Regions from separate parts of the Acetobacterium sp. UBA5834 genome, predicted to be linked through region 2. Evidence: riboswitches for the same ligand, from Rfam matches in the RefSeq annotation. Region 2 holds a riboswitch; each other region holds the start of a gene.
What was found. A riboswitch is a leader RNA that binds a small molecule or an ion and turns the genes downstream of it on or off. The one in region 2 is predicted to bind cobalamin.

Region 1 (8,245 bases), on a different contig from region 2:
GTTATCAGCGGTTAGTCCCTTACTGAGGGTAACCCTTAGGCCACCCCGAATCATCGCATTTTTGTCAATAATCTGCTGACACTCGCTTCGGATCTGATCAGGATGAATGGTCAACTTCAGGCCCATCACCAGGGCACTCTGTTTGAACCGTTCCATGTGATCCTCAAAGAAAACCAGCTTGCCCTGGGCCACGTTGATGGTTTCAAACACCCCATAGCCATAAAGAAAGCCCTGATCCAGCGGGATCTGCGGTTTTTTTGAAATTTCCCCGTTATAACTGACGTAGTCCATTTTTCTCCCTCTATTCGGAAACTGCATAGCTTTAAATTACAAACAACTATTGCTTTACGATCAGTTTCCACAAACAATTGTGTAACGTGTAGGCGAACAGTTCAGCGAACTGTCCGCCGTACAGTGTAACAATTGTTTCGTGCGAAACTGGTCGTAAAGCTCACGGCACTTAAGTAACACAGTTGTATTTAATACCGTTTCAATGCATCCATCAGGGCGCGACCCTTATCGAAGGTTTCCTGATACTCAGACTCGTTGTCGGAATCCCAGACGATTCCGCCGCCGACCTGAAAATAGCCTTTGCCATCCTTGCAGACAATCGTCCGGATGACAATATTCAGATCCAGATCACCGTTAAAACCAATATAGCCAATCGAACCGGTATAAATGTTTCGCTGGGTCGGCTCCAGTTCATCAATAATCTCCATCGCCCGAATCTTTGGTGCCCCGGTAATTGAACCACCAGGGAAGGTCGCCTTAACACAGTCAATGGCATCCAATTCGTCCTTCAACTCGGCCGTCACTGTGGAGACCAGGTGAAAAACGGTCTGATATTCTTCCAGTTTAAACAATTCCGGAACCTTGACGGTGCCGGTTTTGGCGATTTTTCCGAGATCATTCCGTTCCAGATCGACAATCATCAATAGCTCGGCCTTATCCTTTTCGCTGTTGATCAGAGTCTCACGATTAGCGGCATCTTCAGCCGGAGTTTTGCCCCGGGGCATGGTTCCTTTAATTGGCCGGGTTTCAATGTTTTTTCCCTGAACCAGAATAAAACGCTCCGGCGAACTGGAGACAATCTGACCGACCCCAAAATCAATATAGCTGGCAAAGGGAGCCGGGTTGATTTTTCTAAGTTCACTGTATAATTCCAATGGGCTTAACTGTAAATCAGCATTAAAGCGCTGAGTCAGATTGGTCTGGTAAATATCTCCAGCTAAAATATATTCATGCACCGCATCCAGGGCTTTTAGATATTCCGGTTTGGTAAAATTACCCCGGAATTCCAGATTTTCATTGATTTTAAAGTCCGAACGAATGGCGACCTTGGGATCACCGGCAAATCGAGCGGCTAAGCGGCTGACAATATCGGCTTCGTTTTCTTCAATCCCCAGAGCCGCCGCATAGGTTTTTTCTTCTTTATGATCGATAATCACAATGCCATCGTAAAAGCCCATAAAACAATCCGGGACATTAACATCATCCACTGCCGTCCGGGGGAAGGCTTCCAGATGATGACAAAGATCATAGCCAAAATAACCGACCGCCCCGCCAATAAACGGAAACGGCGATGAATAATCCATTTTATACTGTTTTAATAGTTTTTGCAGTTCATCAAAAGGATCGCCAGTAACCGTTTTCGTCTCCGTCTTGGTTTTAATGGTGATGTCTTTATCCTTGCTGGTAAAGACCAGCAGCGGATCCCCGCCGATAAATGAATAACGTCCCAAGCTGTCCGGGTCTCTCCCGCTGTCGAGGAAGAAACTGTAGGGCTCATCCTTAAATAAAAGATAGCTTTCAAAACTTGTTAGGTCGGTTTTTATTTCTTGTATTAGCATCGCACACCATTTTCTTTTGTCGCTTGAAAAAAGTTATCCAGTAATTCCATGCCCATTTCGGTGAGAATCGCTTCAGGATGAAACTGCACCCCTTCGATATGATAATCCTTATGGCGCATCCCCATAATCTCATTTTGATCGGTTCTGGCGGTAATCTCAAAAAAATCGGGAATATCCCGGTTTTCCACCACCAGAGAATGGTAGCGCGTCACCTTCAGGGGATTATTAAGACCGTCAAAGACTCCGACATTGTCATGGGCAATGGCATGAACCTTGCCATGCACTGGCTCCAGCGCTTTGGTAATCGTACAGCCAAAGGCCTGACCAATGATCTGATGTCCCAGACAAATGCCCAGAATCGGGATTTGTCCCTTAAAACGGTGAACCACATCCAGACAGATGCCGGATTCGTTGGGGGTACATGGCCCCGGTGATAAAACAATCATCGACGGTGCCATCGCAGCAATCTCGTCGAGAGTGATTTTATCATTTCTTTTTACGATCACCGTTTCATTGAGTCCCTCCAGATACTGGACTAAATTATAGGTGAAAGAATCATAGTTGTCGATCATTAGAATCAATTTTTATACCTCATAGTATTAATCATTTTGAGCTGTATTGTATCATACTCCAAGGGTTTTAGACAATGAATTATAGCTGGAATATTTGGCGATAATTTTCGGTTGGTCCGGTTTTTTCGGGTTTGATTTACACCAGAATTTACCCCCAATCCCGTGATTCTCCATTCCCGCTTTGCATTTTTTACTTACAATGATTACTAGCCCCGGACAATTTCAATTTGACAAAGCGATTCCCGATGTGCTATTATTCTTCCAAGTAAATAAAGCTTTTTTGGTGCCTTGTAAAAGGAGAATAGGGAAACAGGTTAAAATCCTGTAGGGACCCACCACTGTATCGTTGAGCACTTGTCATCACCACCTCACGGGAAGGGACAATACTGCAATGAAACGGACTCAGGAGACCTGCCAGAAATGATTCCATTTGGACGACGGTAAAGTTCACATCTGTATTGGATGTGGGCTTTTTTGTTTGACACCGGAATCGGTTCGTCTTTTCTTTGGCCATCAAATGCTTTATAATAAAAATCAAGGAGTTCGTTATGAAAATCAACACCCGACAATTAGTTTTTATGGCACTTTTAATTGCCCTTTCTTTTGTAGGCGCCCAGTTAAAAGTTTTTGGCACCATTGCCTTTGATTCACTACCGGCTTTTTTAGGCACCCTGCTGATGGGCCCTGTGGCGGGCGCAATTATTGCGATTATTGGTCATCTTTTAACCGCCCTTACCTCGGGGTTCCCGATGACCCTACCGGTTCACCTGGCCATTGGCCTGGGAATGGGGTTAATCATGGTAGCCACCTGGTATACTTATGTTTTTGTTAAAAAGGCCAGTAGCGAAATTGTCGCTCTGATTGTCAGCGTTATCGTTGCCGCCGTCTGTAACGGCCCGATCCTTTTGTTACTGTGTTCGCCGCTGCTGATTCCAATGTTAACCTGGCCTGGAGTCATCGCAATGATGTTTCCTCTGGCGCTAGTCGGCGGCATCAACGCTCTGATTGCCGCTCTGATCTTTAAAGCCTTACCACTGTCAGTTAAAAATCAGGTCGCTTCGGTAACCTCAACCCAGGTTTAACCGGCTAGCGTTTACCCTACTGCCGCTATTACCAAATGACTCACCAAGCCCAGGACACTTTCACTATTAGCAAACCAATCCCCCAAAGGAGGATCTGATGAAAACTTATCAATATCGTGACCTGTCGGTCATTGAGCTTCCCGATACCCTCCTGATCACGGCCTGTGACAGCAGCGGTGGTGTCGGAGAGAAACCCGGGGACGAATTGTGTGTTCCTACAAAATATATTTCGATTTTTGCCGCCCGGGTCTGTCTTTTTGAGCTGCTATCCTGCGGCACCGAGATTATCAGTCTTTCCAACACCATCGTCGGTGAAATGGAGCCCACTGGCGCTGCCCTGATCCAGGGAATTAAGGAAGAACTGGCGCGGGCTGGCATCGGGGAACTACCCATTAACGGTTCAACTGAAGAAAATTTCAAAACCTGCATGACCGGCTTTGGCATTTTTGTTGTGGGCATCGCCAAGCGATTACGAATCACCCCCTCTGCACCCGGGGATTTAGTGATCTGCATTGGCAAACCCAAATTCGCGGCCGCTCTTGTTCTCGAAGGTGATCCGGAAATCGCCGATTATCAGGATCTTAAGACCTTAACCGAAAATCCCGCTGTTAATGAGATTGTACCCTGTGGCTCCAAGGGAATTTTATACGAAGCCACCAATCTAGCCACCATTCATCAGTGCCAATTTGAAGCGATGCCCAATAATCTGAATGTAGTGGATTCTGCCGGTCCGGCCACCACCGTAATTGCCAGTATCAAACCTTTTGCCTTACCCGAACTGGCGGCGGTCTTCAACGCAAAACTGACGGTAATCGGTCATCTTAAATAATTTTTTTTACTAAAAAAAGACCACCTGGTATTCGGGTGGTCTCTTTTTTAAGGGGAGGGGTAATTATATTTTAGTTTGTCCAGACGTCACAAAAATCCAGAATAAACGTAAAACCTATGGTTTGAATAGCATATACAAAAAACTTGATACTTTAAACTTCTGATGGTCATTACCCGGTTTTTCTGCCTTGGTGACCAGCTCTTTTTCTGTTTCTGATCCCTCATCAGCTGACTTTTCGTCGCATTCCGGAACCTTGATAAACCGATTGATTAAAAACGCCACAATGATCCCAAATGCTGTTTCCAGCAGCCTTAACATTGCCAGCATATAGCTGCCAGCGTCCTGGGGATAGGTGGTCATGACACTGAGAAACATCACACAGGTAATAACAATGGCACCTGCTTTATGAAAATTATTACATAGATAGATCAGTAACATAATACCCAGCGGAATAATAGCCACATAGGCAAATTCATAAGGAATTAAGTTAGCGGCAAAAATGCCCAGCAGTCCCGCTGCTCCACCAAAGATGGTTCCCAATATCCGATTCCAACCCGTTTCGATGGAATTTTCAATGCTCGGCCCCATGGTAAGCACCGCTGCAATTGCAGCAAACAGTGGATTAAACTCCGGTCCCATTATTGCAAATACCACCACACAGATGAATACTGCCAGCACCGTTTTTATGTTTCTCATACCAAGGGATGGCAGATGACATAATTTCATGATCTTTTTGCTCCAATATTTATTTAACTTTTACCCTCTTCGTTTTGTTCCCACTAAAAATTATGATTTCAAATGTTTCTTTACCTAGAGTATACTCCCATATTTAATTAAGTCAATAGCGTAATCATTTTCAGGCTGATGTAATAGTTTTCACAGCGTATCTCTTAAGCAAACTCACAGATTTTTTAAGCTTTTCGCCGCCCGAATCTCCCCCATGGCAATGCGTTTTTCCCGAACCGATTGAAGCCGGTCAATCAATTCTTCCTTTTCATCCAAACGGATCATGTCTTTCATGGCAGCCAGGCTGGACTCAAATTTCTCAATCTGATCAAGCAAATTTTTACGGTTGCACATAAACAATTCCGTCCACATCGGGGCATTGATCATGGCAATCCGGGTCAGATCACCAAAGCTGCCGCCTTCAAAATCAGTAATCGACAGATCATCCTCACAATCAACCAGGGCCGCCGCAATCACATGGCAAAGCTGGGAGGTGAAGGCTATTTTCTGGTCGTGAATTTCGGTGGTGGTTTCAACAATATGATTAAAACCCAGATCCGTAACAATGTCCCGGATCAACCCAATATTCTCCGGCTGATTGGAGGGTAAGGGGGTCAAAATATAATTCCGGTTCTTAAAGATCCGATCATCGGCCCCGCCGAAGCCTTCTTTTTCACTGCCCGCCATCGGGTGTCCGGGAATATAATCGATATCTTTGCGCAACAGATTGCCGAGGTTTTTAAAGACCACTTCTTTGACCCCGATAATATCCGTGACAATCGCCCCCGGCTTGAAGTCTTCCATGTACAGGGCTAAAAAAGCCAGGGTGTCCATTGGGGTCAGGCAGATAAACACCAGATCGCATTGGGGCAGCATTTTTTGAAGCCCCGCTGAGTCCCAGACCCCTTGATCAATCACGCCCTGATCCAAGGCCTTTTTAATCACCGACGGGTTTAAATCATAAGCCCAGATTTCTCGGGGCCCCTGCTTCCTGAGTCCCATGGCCAAAGCCCCACCCATCAGACCCAGGCCGATAAAGCCAACGATGGAATCTTCACGTTTTTTCATTACATCACCTTGTTCTCAAATTCGGCGTATTTTTTGACCGTGATCATAATTTTATGGAATTGTTCCGGGGTAATCGACTGTTCGCCGTCACACAGGGCTTCTTCCGGATTGTTATGAACCTCAATCATCACCCCATCGGCACCGGCAGCGATGGCGGCCTTGGTCAATGCTTCAACCGTCCAGGACAGCCCGGTGGCATGACTGGGGTCAATAATAATCGGTAAGTGACTCTTTTGCTTGAGCACCGGAATACAGCTGATGTCCAGGGTATTTCGGGTGGCGGTTTCAAAGGTGCGAATGCCCCGTTCGCAGAGAATTACCTTATCATTGCCCTCCTTCATGATGTATTCAGCCGACATCAGGAATTCCTGCATCGTCGATGACATCCCCCGTTTAAGTAAGATCGGCTTGTCAATTTTTCCCAATTCCCGGAGCAAATCAAAATTCTGCATGTTTCTGGCACCTACCTGAATAATATCGACATCTTCAAAAGCTTGCAAATGCTCCAGCGACATCAGTTCGCTAACAATTGGCAATCCGGTTTCTTTTCTGGCGATCTTAAGTAACTCTAATCCTTCGTATCCCAAGCCCTGAAACGCATAGGGTGATGTTCGTGGCTTGAAAGCTCCGCCCCGCAAAAAGGTTGCTCCGGAAGCTTTGACACTTCTGGCAATCGCTACAACCTGTTCTTCGCTCTCCACCGAACAGGGGCCAGCCATCACACTGATTGTCCCTTCACCGATTTTTCGGCCCTTGACGTTAATGATGGTATCATCGGGATGAAAGAGACGATTGGCTTTCTTATAGGGTTCCTGAACTCTGAGTACATTTTCTACAATACGGTTTGAACGGATTTTTTCCACATCTGCCAAGGTTGTATCCCCTACTATTCCTAGAATGGTGTGATCCACACCTTTTGAGTAATGAATGTTTAATCCCTGTGTTTCAATCATCTTGATTAACCTCTGAATATCTTCTTCTTTGGTGTTGGGTTTAACAACTATTATCATTTTCTTCCTCCATTAATTTACGAACTGATCACTCGGCCCCATTTTTATCTTCTGTGCACCGAAGACCACCAGAAAGCGCCTTACTGATTTCTGGTGATTCGCAGTCAGCATCCAAATTGCCAGCATGATCTTTGGCCTTTGACTTGCGAAAAAAAAGGAGACTTCCTAAGAAGCCTCCTAAAAATCAACTTTTATTCAATACACCGGTATCGCTAAAAATTTCTCATGGGTTGGGATTCTCAAAGGAACTTAATTGATTGTACGCAAAATAACCAAAGCTAAAAAACCAATAGCTTTGGGTGTTAACGTAATAATATTCATTTAAGTTTCTTCTTAACTCTGCCATGATATTCCTCTCAGGACACCTTACAACAAAGAAAATGAACTTTTCCACAACCTTGTTGACCTGTAACGTGTATTTTGGTTTATTATAGACCTAATTTTTATCAATGTCAAATAAATAGTGATTAAAAACGTGTTAATTTTTCATTCTTTGCTTTACATATTGACAAGATCTGGTTATTTATGTTATATTGCTTATAATTCCTACTGGAATGATATGTAATTTATTAATAATGATATAAGGAGATACGATTATGAAGGATACCCGAAAATTTGAAACGCTCCAACTCCATGGCGGTCAAAGCCCTGATCCCACCACCCATGCGGTGGCGGTTCCCATTTATCAGACCACCTCTTATGTTTTTGACAACAGCGAACACGCCCAAAGGCTATTTGGCCTGGAAGAACCGGGCAATATCTATACCCGGATTATGAATCCCACCACCAGTGTGCTGGAAGAACGGATGGCGCTTTTAGAAGGCGGCGTCGGTGCCCTGGCCTTTGCTTCCGGCTCGGCAGCCATTACTGCCACCATTCTCAATATCGCCGGTACCGGAGATGAACTGGTGGCCGCATCCACCCTTTATGGTGGTACCTACAATCTCTTAAGCGCCACCCTGCCCCGGCTCGGCATTACAACGACCTTTGTTAACCCGGATGACCCTGAGAATTTCCGCACTGCCATCAATGAAAATACCAAGGCCATCTATATCGAATCACTGGGGAATCCGGCTATTAATATTGTTGATGTCAAAGCCGTGGCCCA
Region 2 (8,245 bases):
TACTCATCGAACCCCGATAGATCTGATTGTAGATTTCGCCATCTTTAATAAACAAAACCCGATTGGCATGGCTGGCAGCTGCCACGGAATGGGTAACCATCAGAATGGTCTGTCCCTGTTCATTGATGGCTGAAAAAATCTTTAGCAGATTCATTGCCGCCTTGGAATCCAGGGCTCCGGTCGGCTCATCGGCCAGTACCAGCTTGGGCTGGGTAATCAACGCCCGGGCCACAGCCGCCCGCTGTTTTTGTCCCCCGGAAACCTCATAGGGAAATTTCTTTAATATTTCTTCGATGTTTAATCGTTTGGCCAAGGGACCCAGTCGGCTGTTCATTTCCTGATAATTTTTTTGAGCCAGCACCAGCGGCAAAAAGATATTATCCTGAATCGAAAAGGTATCGAGCAGATTAAAGTCCTGAAAAACAAAGCCCAGATTGTCCCGCCGAAAGGCTGAGATCTCACTGTCCTTGATGGTGACAATGTTCTTTCCATCAAGAAATACTTCGCCACTGGTAGGCTTATCCAACGAGGCCAGAATGTTGAGCAGGGTCGTTTTTCCCGAACCGGATTCCCCCATAATGGCCACGTACTCGCCCTGCTCCACCGAGAAGCTGACGTTAGATAGGGCCTGAACCTGATTTCCGCCAAAGCGGGTGGTATAAATTTTCTTTAAATTCTTTACTTCAAGTAATCGCATATTTTTTCCCCTGATCTTAGATTTATTTTATCGATAACCAAAGTATAACGAAAAAGAAAAGATCCAGCCATCGCTTTGCCTTACATTTCGATTGTTAATCTTACACTTTTGTAAGATTGGCTTAGAGCGCTTCAAATCCTCGGGTCGCCAGATCAATGCTGACCCGGGTACCCTGCCCCACCTGGGAGGCTACCGTGATCGAATGCGAGAGCTTATTTAACACCTGCTGACACAGATAAAGACCAATCCCAGTGGATTTTTTATCCATTCTGCCATTGTAACCCGTAAAGCCCCGGTCAAAAATCCGGGCAATGTCTTCGGCTCGGATGCCGACGCCGGTGTCTTCGATGATCAAAGTTTTTTCTGCCTGGTGATCGAGATAAATGGAAATCTTACCCTGATTGGTGTACTTCAGCGCATTGGAAATAATCTGTTCCAGCACAAAGACCAGCCATTTTTCATCAGTCAGAACCCGGCAATCGAGTTCTGCCAACTCCAGCGATATTTTTTTATTGATAAAAATAATGCCATATTTTTTTACCGCCTGTCGGACCAGATCCCCCAGATTATACTCAACCAGCAGCAAGTCTGCGGACATGCTTTCCAGCCGTAAATACTGCAGCACCATCTCCACGTATTGTTCGATCTTAAAAAGTTCCTGCCGATAGGCACTGATCCGTTCCCGATCCCCCTCTTCGGTCTGCAGTAGCACCCCCATGGCCGAGATCGGGGTTTTAATCTGGTGGGCCCATAAGGTATAGTAGTCGATCATATCGGTTTGACGGTTATCAAACTGGGAGATCAGTTCAGCCCGACTCTCGGCCAGCACCCGAATCAGAGTTTGATAATTCTCTTCCAGTAAATCCCGGGGCTTTGGTAATTCCCCTACCCCGGCAGTGGCTCCGCTAATTGCTGCATTCAAACGCTGATGTTTTTGATAAAAGCGCCAAAAATCGATACTGGCAAAAACGACTGCCAGTGCCGTTACTAATTCGGCACTGTAAACAATCGGCTCCAGCGGCAGATAGTAGAGCGCATAGACCAGCGCATAGACCAGCATCATTAACACAAATGCAGCAATTACCTTGATCCGGCTTTTCAGGTAGGCCTTAAAAACAAATGTCATGTTCATCTTAGTCTCCAATCAAATAACCGACGCCTTTTTTGGTGGCAATAAAATCCGACAATCCGGCCTCATCCAGTTTTTTGCGGAGCCTGGTGATATTAACCGTTAGCGTATTGTCATCCACAAAGCAGTCACTGTCCCAGAGCCGTTTCATAATCACATCCCGGGAAACCACTTCGCCCTTGTTTTCCAGCAGAATCTGGAGGGTCTTAAACTCATTTTTACTCAGCTCCACTTTTTGATCCGCATAGCTCAGGCTGGCATCACCGAGATTCAAAATCGCACCTTTATGTTCCAGCAGGTTGACCTGACCCTGAAAGGAGTAGGTTCGCCGCAGTAGGGCCTGAATTTTTGCCACCACCACCGCCAGATCAAAGGGCTTGGCAATAAAGTCATCCCCGCCCATATTCATGGCCATGACGATGTTCATATTGTCACTGGTGGAGGAAATAAAGATAATCGGTACCTTGGAAATCTTGCGGATCTCGCTGCACCAGTGGTAGCCGTTAAAAAATGGCAGTGAGATATCCAGAAGCACCAGCTGGGGATCGCAAGTCACAAATTCATCCAAAATATAATGAAAATCATCGATAGTCACTGCTTCAAGTCCCCATTTTTCCAAATGATTTTTTAACGCATTTGCGATAATCTGATCATCTTCGATAATTAGTATTTTATACATATAATCCATCCAATCATTTTTTCACCGGCAGACAAAATACTCATGATCAAGGCGAAACACGCATGATTCGTTGCCAGTTATTCACTATTATAAAGCAAATCAAGCAGATTTCAAAATCCAACTGATTAGATTGTTCATATTTTTTAAAACTCGTCAATAACAACTATATAAAAATCCGGTAAATGGGTATAGATTTAATAACGACACGGTTAATTATTTGGATGATCAATTCCCTGCCATTTCTTAACTTTTGTAGCGCAGAATTTTTACGTGTTTCGATTCCAACCCGGACAAGGAGGGGTAAAAATGACTGATCACGAACACTCACCTGACCGCAATGACGCCAAATCAGCTCATGACGAATTAAATTGGGCTGAACTGGAGCGAACTGAGGTCGACTCAAATCAAAACCACTCATCACCAATTGTTCCACCACCAAAAAAAAGCAAAAAAAAATTGATTATCATCCTAGCAATTGTTGGCAGTATTCTGATTCTTGGTGGCCTCACTTTTTTCCTGTACAATCAGTTTGCCTCAGCCAATCTGACCAGTGAAGAAAAAATAGAAAAAACCACCGATCAGGAGGAATTAAAAAAACTCTATGACGAACTGCTCAGTTCCTATGCAACCTCCGGAAAATCCGAAGCTGAGATTCTGGCCTTACTGGAACGGGCCGCCAAAGAAACCGGGGATCAAAGCTACATTCAAAACCAGGACAGCTATCTGGTTAAACCGCCCAGTTTCAACCTGGCTCCGGGCAGCTATGAGGGTGCCCAAAACCTGGAAATCATCAAGGGTAACTCTGGTTATACGATTTATTATACCGTTGATGGCAATGTCCCCGACAAGACCTCGCCAAAATACACCAGTGCCATTCCCCTACCCCTTGGCGAAACCACGGTTAAAGCCGTCGCAGTGAGCGATAAAGGCTTTTCCAGTGCAACGATTGAAGGAAAATACATCCTGACCGCCCCCCAAGCCAATACCCAGTCTGTGCTAACCCCGGAAGAATTTATTAACAGAATCTATGGAGTATGGTATAAAACCGATTATGGCAATTCGTTGTCGATTTCTCAAACGACCTATACCGAGCACATCCCCAACCCTCTGAGCAATGCAACCGGTGATTATAGTGTTGTTTCAACCACTGATAACGGCGGCACCATCAAGGTTCTTAATTTTACGGTTGAAGGCTACAATGCAGGTGATATCCTGATTGAATTTGATTTTGGAACCCCTGGTGATAATCAGATGCGGCTCCGTCATGAAGGCAAACCCTGGTGGGACTATGCCGCTGCTGAATATATCGGTAGCGGTCAATATCATTTACCTTTCCAATTTGCCGGATCCGATATTATTACCCTGAATTAGCGCACTACTGCCAGTACTAAAAACTCCCAGTCGTATGACCGGGAGTTTTTCTGGGTTACAGTTATTAAATTCTATTCCACACTCCAGGCTTCCACATTAGGAATGGTGTTTTCCTCGCCGCCATCGGTGGTGTAGGTATAGAGGTATTCAACGGTACCCCAGACCGTTACCATTTGACCTTCAACCAGCGGTGCTTCACCCGAATTCAAGCGATAATAAACCTGAACCATCTGATTAGGATCATCATTGACATCCATGATAAAATCACAGAAGTATTGCTGATTTTCATAATTTTCATAAACCTGAAAAACCCGCCCTGTCATCTTGACTTTTTTTCCAGTTTCGTTTTTGGCGTTATCAACGATTTCGGCGTAGGATATTTCTGCGGTTTGCGCTTTAAACGGATCCATGCGCACCTTTCGCTGAACCAGCGTCTCGTTATAGTAGCCCATGTCAAAATCACCTTCGTAAATCACCTCGCCATAATAGTTGTAAAGCGTACCCTGTCCGTCATAACGATTATCAGTGTAATTGCCATCATATATGAGATTCTTATTAAGATATTCTTGTCCCGGCCCATTTAACAAATCATTCTGGTAGTAGCCTTCCTGCATAAACCCATCTTCCCAGACAGTTTGCCCGCTCCCCTGAAAATGACCTTGTTCCCATTCGCCCTCATAGGTCCAGGCCACTTCATCCTCGTCGGAAACAGTAAAGACACCATTCCCCTGGGGTAAACCTTTGACCAATTGACCCGTATAAGTGCCGGTTTTCTCACCAAACGACAAGGCCAGAGTGATTTCCTGATTTTTTACCGACTCTGACTTGTTGCCAAAAATTCCCGGGATCAGCGAACAGCCCGACAGGAACACGACTAAACCAAGCATTGTCAGTAGCACCATTAATTTTTTCATTACTTAACCACCTCTTTTCATTTTATCAGAACTATCCTTTTACCACCAAAAAACTAATACTCCCAACCCCGGCTATTCATTTCTTCAATGGCGCTGGCCACCAAATCGACAAAGATCTCAAGCATTTGCTCGCCTTTTTTTATGCTGGCTTTTGTGGGGTCGCCAGTGGCCCCAGTGGCCGTGAGTTCCTTGATATCCCAGATAATGTCAACCTTTTCATTGATCTTAATGACATTTTCCGGTACCTGGGATACCGCATCTTCCAGCTTGACCAGTTCCGGGCGTAGCGCCATCATAATCGAGGTTTCGCCTTCACCGCCATGGCCCAGTCCGTTCCAGACTTCAAAGCGGTCACCCATAATCGGGCCAACCTTGGTCCACCAATCCGGCAGATAAAGAAATTTTGCCTCGCGATGGCGATCCTTGACCTTATGGGCGGCTATTTCGAGCGCCGGAATATTACCGTCATGACCATTTAGAATATAAATGTGTTTGATGCCATTGTTAATCAGACTCTCAAAGATATCCTCGGCAATGGCAATCTCGGTTTCATAGCGCAAGGTGATTGACATCGGGTAAGAGTTATAATGAATCGAAGTCCCAAAGGGAACGCAGGGTAGCACTACCACATTGTTAAGCTTCTGCGCCACGCGTTTGGCCACCTCGGAGGGCACAAAAAAGTCCGGCCCCAGGCAGCAATGCCAGCCATGGCTCTCGCAGGATCCAAAGGTCACAATGGCGGTGACCTGATCGGCATTTTTTAACAGCTCCTGAACTTCCAGGGCGGTCATTTCGTTAAGCATTACCTTTTTCATTATAAAATTCCTTTCAATCAAATTGTTTCTTAGACTTTTGCACAAGTGCCGTGAGCTTCGCATTCAGTTTCGCACGAAACAATTTTTACACTGTACGTCGTACAGGCTATCGCCTGTTCGCCTACACGTTACAAAATTGTTTGTGGAAACTAAACGCAAAGCAATTTTTGATCAACTCTTTTGAATTTTAGAATTGCTTAAATAGATTCTGATTTATATTTACCCACTTTTTCACCAGTCAGTTGTTGTGAATAAAGATTTTTATTAAATCCGGTCAGCTTCAACCAGTAGTTTCAGCTGGTCTAAAAAAGCTGCCATCCAGAGATTGTCCTGAAGGATGTATTCCGGGTGGGCCATGACTTCCTCCGGCCGCTGTACAAAATCACTGGGGATCATTTCATCGCCGCAATTTTTAATCAGATCTTTAATAATTGCCTGGGTATTTTCCAGATGAAACTGAAAGCCAAAAACCCGTTTCTGGTAGACGAAGGCCTGGTTTTGACAGGCGGCACTGGCTGCAATGACGGTGGCCTCCGGCGGCAACTCGACAAAGGTGTCCCCATGCCAGTGAAACACGACTGGATTGTCCGGGAAAAAGGCAAACAGTGGCGATGCTTTGGCTTCTTCAAAAAACGTGATCGGAAACCAACCGATTTCTTTTTGCTTATTTTTCACGACCTTCCCGCCGATGATATCCGCAATCAACTGACTGCCGAGACACAGTCCTAGGACTACCTTGTTGGCTTCAATAGCGGCTTTAATGAATGCTTTTTCGGCCTTCAGCCAGGGGTATTCCGCTTCTTCATAAATGTTCATCGGCCCCCCCATCACCACCAGCCAATCAAAATCACTCACCTCCGGCAGCACTTCATCGTTATACAATTGTGTCGCAGTGACGGGATAATTGTTGGCTTGGGCCCATTTTAGAATACTGCCGGGATTTTCAAAGGCGACGTGCTGTAAATAGTGAATTCTCATCTGTGACCTTCCTATCTGAATAGTTATCAGTATTTTTTATAGCAAGTATACCATTTTCGGCGCTTTTTCAAAAATATTTTTTATTAAAAGAAATCCATTCCAATAAAAAAAGCGCATCCATAAGAAAATGCACTTCTTTTATTGGTGCTCAAATTTTTGGCCAGAAAAATCTAAGCAGAAATGAGGAATAAATTCTATCAAAAATGTAAATTAATGAAAGCAAGGTAAATTCGGGGATGTCACACACCATCCCCGAGGAAGGGTATTAAATACTGACTTGGAGATGTCCCTTTATTCGAAGAGATTCTAAAATTGGCTAGGAGAAAGTAACCAACTGCCGGAAATCACACACTTCCCGGTTCGCTTGCGATCGTCACCGACGGCAAGACGAAAAAAAATCCTTCTCCAACGGAGAAGGATAAAAGAATCATACTTACAAATCTAAATATAATGCTCTTAAAGTCCTCTAAATCGGAGGTTGTTAAGAAATCACTACAAACAGGTCTTCTGGCTTAACAATCAACTTTCCATCTCCCTTCCCGCTAATTTCTTAACAGTGGCTATGAGACGGTCATCATGTTTTACAGCTGCGATTACAGCAAAGGATTTACACCTTTTTCCCTTGAATATAGGACAAGTTCACTATTTAATTGAATTCATTCTACACGAAAAACTGCTGCTTGTCAATAGCAGTTTTTCTGCAATTCCGAAAGTGTCGCAAGCTTACCAATCAGTTTTGCACGAAACAATTTCTACACTGTACGGCGTACAGGCTATCGCCTGTTCGCCTACACGTTACAAAATTGTTTGTGAAAACTGCTTGGACGCAACCATTGTTCGTTTTATTGAGTTTCGTAAATACCGAAACGGTTGTTTAGTTCACGTCGCCAGTAATAATAAAAATCGGGTTGGCGGCCTTCAGCATCGTTAAACCACCGATGCCTTCGCCCCGGCTGATACCGACCTGAATCAGTTCGACATTGTCAAAATACTGATTCATCAGCGTGGTGGCCTGGGCGGCGTTCTCCAGGGTCACAAAGTTGGCAATGACCCGGCCGCCGGGGCCGGTATTGGCTTTACACCACTGAAAAAGGCTTTCCATATTCCCACCGGAACCGCCGATGATGACCCGATCTACCGGCTCTTTGATTTCAGCCAGCGCCTCGGGCGCCTTGCCGGGGATAATCACCACGTTATCGGCCTTAAAATGGTCTTTATTCTTTTGCACCAGCTCCAGGGCTGTTTGTTTGGCTTCCACGGCATAGACCTTGCCATTTTCGGCGGCATAAGCTGCTTCCATGGTCAAACCGCCGGTACCGGCGCCGATATCCACCACCACATCGTCAGGGTTTATTCCCAGTAACGAAATGGTTAAAATACGGATTTCCCGTTTGGTCATTGGGGCCTTGCCGCGAATATAGGCCTCGTCCTTGTATCCTGCTATCTTACTCATTGATCACCACCACGACTGCCAGTCCTTCCTCCTGATAAGTCAGGGCTTCTGCCACCGTTAGTCGGGTGATCTTTTCATTGGGATAGGACAGCTCTTCACCGACATAAAGAATACTGTTCTCGCAACCGGCTGTCTGCAGGATTCCGGCAATAAAGGCCGTATTATTATTTTTGTCGGTAAGAATACCCAGCTTTTTGTTTTCTGCCAGC
Region 3 (8,245 bases), on a different contig from region 2:
ATGGCTGGTGTCAGATCGTGGAAAATAGGTTTTTCCCGGTAACGGATGGCATTGACCTGGAAAACATTTTCGGTGCTGCGGAAACAGGCATAATTGGTGTATTCGGCAAAAGGACCTTCCGGTTCCCGAACACTGCAGAGCACTTCCCCTTCCAGTACAATTTCGGCATAAGTGGGCACATTCAGATCCATGGTGGCACAGGGGGAAACTTCCAGAGGCTCGCCAAATAATCCACCGATGGCACCGTATTTTCCCAGATGATAAGGAATCGAAGCTTGCGAACCCAAGGCAATATTAGGATGAACCCCAATACAGATGGCGGCTTTCATGTTTTCGCCCCGTTCTTCACTCTTTCTGAAAAATTCCCACATCCGCTGACGGGAATGGAAGGAAATTCCCAGCTTGTTTTTTCCTTTTAACTGCAGCCGATGAAAACCCAGCGTTTCACAGCCAGTCTCCGGATCTTTGGCCACGGTCAGACCAGAGGTAATATAGGGGCCAGCATCAATGGGAAAATGAGTGATAATTGGCAGCTTAGTTAAATCAACGTCATCGCCAGTAATCAAATGAGCATTACAGGGTGGGTTCTCGACCACCTTAACATCATCAAAACGATTCTTGATCCGTTCGGCAAACTCAAACGACAGGTCTTCGGTTTTAACGCCCATCGCTTTGGCAAACCGGCCCTTGGTACCGAGAATATTGGTTACCACTGGAATATCGCCGCCTTCCACCTGATCAAACCACATCACCGGATATTTCCGCTGTTTTTCCAGCTCCATCATCAAGGTACTGATTTCATATTCCCGCTTGACGGGCTCTGTTACATGGCAGATTTCACCATCTTTATCCAACTGTTCTAAAAACACACGTAAATCCTGACGCATCTTCGATTTCTCCTTAATTGCGATTGAATAAACTACTTGTAAAACTACAAATTGCTTTGGCACCTGTTTTACAAAAACAGATACCAAAGCAGTTAAAATTTCGTTATTTTATTTTTAGCTTAACCAGAATTATTTTACCATACCTGATTTCAGCAAGGCATCATAAACTTTCTTTTCTGCCAGCGTTGCCAATGGCCAGGTTACAGCGATGGTTATCAGGCTGGATACCGCCGCAACACTTACCGGCAGACCTAGAATCAAAACCAGACCCACTCCCACAATGGCATTTCCTAAAACACAAACACCACCCTGAGCCAGAATGTGATGCGACCATTTGGTCATGTCACATTTTACCGCCACGAAAGATACCCAGATGGACGCAATGCCGTTGGCAAAGATAAAGGTTGGCCAAAGGGGGGTATACATGATTGAAATCAGGGCTTCCACTTCAGCGGCAATCAATCCACCTGGCTGTCTGTAAAGCAGGGTTAAAATGCCGGTAAAAAATGCCCATACGGTTCCATTAATCAGTAACATTCCCATTTTTCCCCAGGGCAGCATGTTATCGATCTGGCCGGTAATCTGGCAGGCGATCACAAAGACGATCCCCATGACGACGGCACCAATTAAAGATTTGGTGTCTGTTTTAAAAATACTTCTTTTTCCAATTGCTTGTTCGTTTTGCATGTTATGCTCCTTTTTTTGCATCAATTATTTTTTATTTACACAGTTTTTCAACTGTTACAAAATCGTTTTAATCAAGACTCCGCCAAACCCGATCATCAGGCAGACAATGGTCATGCCTTCCAAAGGATGGAGATTGATTTTTTTCTGAAAATTTCGGGTTGCGTGGCGGCCATAGCCTCTGAGTTCCACCGATAGCGCCGCATCACTGGAGATTCGCATGGCCCGATACATCAGCGGTAAAATTGAAGCCGGCAGGTTGCGGATTTTCTCAACCACGGTATCATTGGGTACCCCCCGGGCCGATTGACTATTGCAAATGGACTGGTATTCCCCGATCATCACCGGGAAAAACCGGGCGACCATCGGCACCAGCATCGCATAGCGGTAAGGTATCCGCCAGTGTATCAGCATCTGAGCCATATCCATAGGATCGGTATGAACCCCGAACTGATAGGCCGAAAATGAGATGATGCCAATTCTTAAAAAAGCCAGGATGGAGGTGGCAATAAAACCACTGTAAATCTGTAAAATACCCCAGGCATAAAGCAGCTCGCCTTCACGACCAAAGATCAGATTGATGATCAATACTTGGGTGCCAATAATCAGCAGCACAATTGACAGCATTTTAAAAGCTTTCAAGGATTTCTCCGAGAACAGTTCAGAAATCAGAATCACCCCCAGTAAAATGCCATTGAGAAGTATACTTCGCGACACCAGGGCGGTTAAAACCAGAAACAGGCACCAGGTCAGTTTGAGCCGCGGATCCAGTTCTTTTAGTTTAAACATTTAAAAATCGCCTCCTTCGATGAGTTCCAATCGAACCAATTCGTTCAGATAATTGTCTATTTTTTCGGCTTTAAATTCCAAAGCCAATTGATGATTGTGCATCACCACAATCCGATTGGCAAAATCTCTGGCTTCAGTCAAATCATGGGTTACCAGCAAAATGGTGACCCCCTGACTGCTGAGATGGGCCAGTTTTTCCATGACCACTTGACTCTGGGCACTGTTTAGGCCGGAGGTCGGTTCATCGGCAATAATCAGCTCGGGATCATTAATGACCACCGACCCCAAGGCCAATAGTTGCCGTTGTCCCCGGCTTAGCCGCTGAGGATGGATTTCGTCCAATCCTTTAAGGCCGACTAGAACCAAGGTTTCTTGAATCTTTTCTTCGATTTGCTGCGCACTGAGGTTTTTATTTTTTAGAACATAGCTGATTTCATCGCGTACCGAGCTGCAAAAGATCTGATCATCGGGGTTCTGAAACAAAAACCCAATCCGGCGCCGCAGTTCGCCCACATTTTTCTTGGTCACCGGAGTTCCAAATAGCTCCACCGATCCCGAGGTTGGTTTAACCAATCCTTCAATGAGCTTGAGCATGGTGGATTTACCTGAACCGTTCTGGCCGATGACCGCCGTGAAATCGCCTTTTTTCAGACTAAAATTTAGCGGCTGACAGCCGGTTATCCCACCTTTATAAGTATGCGATGCACCGCTTAACTTAATCACGTCGAGCCGCTCATCCACTTGAATCGGTTTCGCCCGTCGATTGGTTTTCCGACAGCCATATTTTTTCTGATATTCACCAACCGGCAGAAAATCTTTGACCATCCCAGCTTCCATTACGAGCACCCGATGGGCATCTTTTAAAACCGCACCGGATTTATCCATAACCACCAGGGTGGTCACCTTTTTCTCCCGGTTCAACCACCCCAGGTGCCGATAGAGTTCCGAGCTGGTTTTGGGATCCAGTTCGGCCGTGGGTTGATCCAGTAGTAGGATCGGGGTTTTCATTGCCAGAATACTCCCCAGCACCACCTTCTGGGCTTGTCCGCCGGAAAGGGCATCGGTGGTCCGATCTGAAAACACCCGGATTCCGAGAAAATCCATGACCGCATTAACCCGATGCTCAATTTCATCCTGACTCAAATTGAGATTCGCAACCCCAAACGCCAGTTCATCAGTAACCCGCCGATTGACCATCTGGTTTTGCGGCTCCTGCATCATATAGCCCAGATAGTCGGTCATTTGGCAGAGCGGTATCTTTGAGACATCCTGATCCGCTACCATCACCGTTCCATCCAGTTCACAGGGATAAAACTTCGGTGCCGCCGATGTAATCGCATGAAGCAGTAGCGATTTACCCGATGCCGCACCACCGGTAACGGCAATGAATTCGCCCTCATTGATATTTAGTTTGATGTTTTTAAGCGCTGGTTCCGATTCTTCTGGAAAGGTCAGCATATTAATATCCAGTTGGATGATTGGTTTCATGGAGTGGCCTCGTGATTGAATTTTCAAATGACTGCTTTTAGTATAAAGCCGTGCACTCCGGTCATTGTGCCGCACAAAATTACTGCCGTTTGGCATAAAACCGTGCACTTCGGCTTCCACTTCGTTCCAGCCTTCGCCGCGGGCTACGCCCTATGAAGAATTTGAAAAATGAAATTTTTTATAAGCGAGCTTAATAAAATTTCATTTCCCAAATTCTTCGCACGGCTTTATGCTTTTGCGCAAAATAAAAAGTTTCGACTATCCCAGGGTAATCCTAAGGATAGCCGAAACTTTACCGTCGTTTCATACTATAAGCAATTTATGGCAGGTCTCCTGACTCTGGTTTATCTGTTTTTGCGCCTTCCCGTTTCCAGTGGCATCTGCAAAAACAAAACCATTACAGTGATGGGTCCGTTCAGGATTTTCACCTGATTCCCTATTCTCCTTTGTAAGGCACCATAAATCGTATATCTGTTAAGTTGCATTAATCATAGCGAATTTATTGACAATTGTCAACTGTTTGACAAAATTTTTCTTTTAAACAAATCAAAGTCAAGGTTCCTGCTGTTAATTTGGATAGTTATTCTATTGTTTCCTCTGAATATGAAATAGATTTTATTCGAAATACTGTTGTCTTAGTGCAACTGAAGAAGTTATTGCAATCAAAAATGGCTAAATTAAAACCGCCTTCATGCATGGTACTTACATATTCCACACCATCAAATCCTTGACTCTTAATGTAGTCACTTATATATTGTGTTGGTAAATAATCCAGCTCGCTGTCATGCCTCCGTAGCGGTTTCGCTATTTCTTGGCTAATTAATTTCAAATGTTCAATATTAATTGCATGTTGAGTATACTCTATTCCCATTGTGCTGTTTGCGATAAAAGGACTTATTTTATCCAAATTAGCAAAATCAATGACTACTATATCTTTTTTTAGCTTGAAGTTACCAACAGTAACATAATCAAAAACTCCAGCGCGTGTTTCATGCAAAGTAGTTTTGACCGAATCCGCTAAATATAATATGCTAATACCTGCCGGATTTACGCGCCCCGCTGTTGCTAAATGTGTAGGTGGCGCTCCCATTTCTGATTTCTTAAAACCAAATTCGTCCGTACAAATACGAGTGCGATACAAAACTTTTCCTGCTTTATGAGTTTTTCGAACACACCGGATAAATGAATCCAAAATATCTTTATTAATATGATCTGTGTGAAATCGATTTACACGCTTTATATCTCCAACAAAATCTGTCCATTGGTAATCTCGTAGAACTGAATACTCATTCAAATAATCTTTATCTTGACTTTCCAAAATTCCTACCGGATAATCAAACAGCTCTGGTTGATCAGCATATTTTTCATAGCAGATAGCAGTAAGTAACTGATAAATGTTATCAGGCTCTAAGTTAAAAATTGACCATTTTCTGTAAAAAATGTTCTTAAGTACGTCTGTTTTTTCTTTTGGAAAGGTTGCCGGTAAACTAGCTGCAGATGTATATACATCTAATAACTCATTAAACCTATCAGCCAATGTTGTATCACTCTCTAATGAGTACACATTAACATTTTTACTACCGCAAAAGTCACAATTACCTTTTTTTCTATGATTCTTAATGATGTCAATAACTTCAGCATCGTTAAAACATCTTACGCAGCAATTCATTCTATTTCCCCTCGCTAAGGTACTTTCCCATAAGTTCTAAATGATGCATAACTGAAAGCTTTTTTACACTCCCAAGCCCAGGGTAAGTTTCATTATCATAATGTGATAATAAGGTTTTCATACCAAGTGTTGGAGGAAAAGGATCGGCTTGGTACCAAGTATTTAATTTTGAAACTGCTTCATAAAATTTTTTTGCCGGGTTAGAAATGTCTTCGTTTGAGTCAGAAACAAAATGCTTGACTCTAAGGCTATTATCCTTTGCAAAATACACAATATGAATTGCTACTGCATATGGGGCAAACCCCCCTTCTTGATAGTCATTTCCGACAACGGAATAGTCAGCAAAGCCTTTAAGCCCATCGTCTTTAAAGTACAAATGATCATCAGAAAAAAACTCATCCTCTATATCTTGATAATCTGCATTCCGGCTTTGCTTCTCAAATTTATCATCCAAAATAACACGATTTCGCTTTATTCTACGTCGAAACGCACTTTCATCTGGTATAAGAGCATAGCAAGGATTTTCATCTGAAAACTCTTGTTCAAACAAATCCAAAAAATCACGATCTGTATTAATTACTAATAAATTCTTTTTCAACACACCAGCCTTGTTCCAATAATTCAACAATGATTGTGCATTTTTTTGTAGAATAATAGATTTTATAATAATGTCATCATCATAGAGTTTTTGAAATTCACTTTTATATACCCCTTCTTTTGAATCATGCTTTGCTTCTTGAATGTCCTCCTTAAAAGAACCTACGCCTGGATTTCTAATTACAGCTAACTGATGTCCGACACGAATATATTCTGCGATGGTTTTAATTAATGTAGGTGATAATTTGACAGGCTCAATAATAGGAATTACATAATCCCCCAAGAGATCATTCGTTACTAATTCACGCAGCGCCAACAACTCATATTGCCTTCCCCGAATATATGGAAGATACACATTATTACCCCCTAAACTTATTTTGTAAAAATATTTCTAAATTTTCGTAATCTTGTAATGATGGATTTGAAAAATACATTAGCGATTTTAATTCATAAGGTACTTTTTCTATTTTATTGTGTAAAATATGGTTTCTATTTTTTAGCTGTTGTAGCGACATTGCGTATGCTTCTAAAATAGGTATTTGTGAAAACATAGAATAGCATTCATCATAATAAAAAACTTGTGATGTCTTCGGGAGTTTTCCAAAATACTGCTTAACAATTGCTTCATATTCACCTTTATGTAGAACTTTAAAGATGGATTGGTGTTCCAATTTTGAATTGTCTTCGATCACATCTTTTTTTAAAGTTTTGCTTATTGTATCACGTTTTGTTAGAACACAAATGCCTACAGGTGTGCCATCCAAGATCTTAATCAATTTATTAAAATTATTTTCAGATGTTACCACACATACATGATTAAATGCCTTGTAGTAATCCCTAATTTGTGTACTCAATCTATCGAAACTATCAAGTTCAGATTTTATTTCATATACAACAGCTTTGCCATTAATAAGAATGAAATCCGCTTTTGATTTCCCTATAGGTATCTGTGTTAATGCTATCGTTGTATTAAGACTATGCCTACCCAAAAGAAGCTTATTAAGAAGTGTATTTTGAAAGAAATATTCATTTCGGTAAGATTTAGACATGAAATTATATATTTCACTAATAAGTTCTCCATTATTTTTTTCATCAAAATCTGATGCATACCGTTGAATGATTGTACCAAATGTCGTATTCTCGTTATCATTAATAAGCTTGCGAAAAACATTTTGGGTAAAGAGTCTATTTAATACTAAATTATTGCTTCCCATTAAACTCCCCCCATTTCATTGCATAATCGTACATTTTTATTATACCATGAAATACAATTATTGAAAATGCTTATTTACGTAAAACGATGACTTACGATAACGTTCATATTGACCTGGAACAACTGTAAATAAAACCGTTCAGTTTCACCCTCAACGATAAAGTGGTATTCTCGAATTCTTTCATCATAGCTATCTCTTTTTTCATCTTTTTCACTGCTAATCTCTAAGACTTGCTGATTTTTCTTTTCAGTTGTATAATGACAACATAATTGTATTTATGATCTGTATTCTGATCTTCCATTCGCATTAATCGGGAATTTTATGGAAATAAAAAACTTAGTCATTTTACCCCCTCAAACATTTCAAAAAAGGAAATCATTATGAAAAATTTAGAAAAAGATACTCCCTTTTCATTACACAGCTACGATCCCCATACCCATGGCGGCCAGTATCTGGAAAATATATCCTCGGCTAACTGGGTATCCGAAGCGTTATTCACAGCTCTGGATCTGGATCTTTTTGAAAGCCTGGAGACTTATGGCGCTAACGGTGCAGGTGTTAAGCAGCTTTCCCAAAAGCTTGAAACTGATGCCGCTGCGCTTTCGTCCTTTCTACCATTGCTGGAAAGCCTGGGACTAATTTTCTGTTATCAGAAGAATTACAGTAACACCATCATAACCAGACGCTACTTGCTGTCATCCAGTCCGGATTATTTGGGTGATGCCATCAAATTCCGAAAATTTCAATCACAACAATGGCATCAGCTAAAAACCTCGTTGCTAAAAAACAAACCAATTAAACTCAATCAAGAATCGGAGTCTTTATCTCCCGAACAAATAAACCAACTGAAAAAAAAGGCAATTCATGAGTTAACCCGCATGAAAGCCCTTGAATGTGTCAAATTTTTTCCTAAATTA

Region 1: another riboswitch for cobalamin. It lies ahead of B3F51_RS03865 (ECF transporter S component); the one in region 2 lies ahead of B3F51_RS04715 (type 1 glutamine amidotransferase).
Region 3: another riboswitch for cobalamin. It lies ahead of B3F51_RS10770 (ABC transporter ATP-binding protein); the one in region 2 lies ahead of B3F51_RS04715 (type 1 glutamine amidotransferase).

The regions. Positions count from the first base shown of each region.
Region 1 is NZ_DJGY01000017.1:69,806-78,050, reverse strand. Features, by position in the region: gene B3F51_RS03880 (aminotransferase class IV) at 1-291, opposite strand, end outside; gene pabB (aminodeoxychorismate synthase component I) at 480-1,850, opposite strand; gene B3F51_RS03870 (anthranilate synthase component II) at 1,844-2,431, opposite strand; cobalamin riboswitch at 2,687-2,855, shown strand; gene B3F51_RS03865 (ECF transporter S component) at 2,971-3,504, shown strand; gene B3F51_RS03860 (alpha-ribazole-5-phosphate synthase) at 3,602-4,333, shown strand; gene B3F51_RS03855 (FUSC family protein) at 4,448-5,059, opposite strand; gene B3F51_RS03850 (prephenate dehydrogenase) at 5,234-6,127, opposite strand; gene aroF (3-deoxy-7-phosphoheptulonate synthase) at 6,127-7,137, opposite strand; gene B3F51_RS03840 (O-acetylhomoserine aminocarboxypropyltransferase/cysteine synthase family protein) at 7,734-8,245, shown strand, end outside.
Region 2 is NZ_DJGY01000020.1:87,310-95,554, forward strand. Features, by position in the region: gene B3F51_RS04685 (ABC transporter ATP-binding protein) at 1-697, opposite strand, end outside; gene B3F51_RS04690 (sensor histidine kinase) at 819-1,829, opposite strand; gene B3F51_RS04695 (response regulator transcription factor) at 1,831-2,505, opposite strand; gene B3F51_RS04700 (chitobiase/beta-hexosaminidase C-terminal domain-containing protein) at 2,812-3,876, shown strand; gene B3F51_RS04705 (hypothetical protein) at 3,948-4,790, opposite strand; gene B3F51_RS04710 (creatininase family protein) at 4,844-5,605, opposite strand; gene B3F51_RS04715 (type 1 glutamine amidotransferase) at 5,870-6,583, opposite strand; cobalamin riboswitch at 7,064-7,252, opposite strand; gene cbiT (precorrin-6Y C5,15-methyltransferase (decarboxylating) subunit CbiT) at 7,458-8,036, opposite strand; gene cbiE (precorrin-6y C5,15-methyltransferase (decarboxylating) subunit CbiE) at 8,029-8,245, opposite strand, start outside.
Region 3 is NZ_DJGY01000054.1:35,553-43,797, reverse strand. Features, by position in the region: gene B3F51_RS10785 (UbiD family decarboxylase) at 1-887, opposite strand, end outside; gene B3F51_RS10780 (hypothetical protein) at 1,017-1,574, opposite strand; gene B3F51_RS10775 (energy-coupling factor transporter transmembrane component T family protein) at 1,629-2,360, opposite strand; gene B3F51_RS10770 (ABC transporter ATP-binding protein) at 2,361-3,848, opposite strand; cobalamin riboswitch at 4,155-4,324, opposite strand; gene B3F51_RS10765 (RES family NAD+ phosphorylase) at 4,429-5,517, opposite strand; gene B3F51_RS10760 (sce7725 family protein) at 5,519-6,469, opposite strand; gene B3F51_RS10755 (sce7726 family protein) at 6,474-7,328, opposite strand; gene B3F51_RS10750 (DUF2284 domain-containing protein) at 7,709-8,245, shown strand, end outside.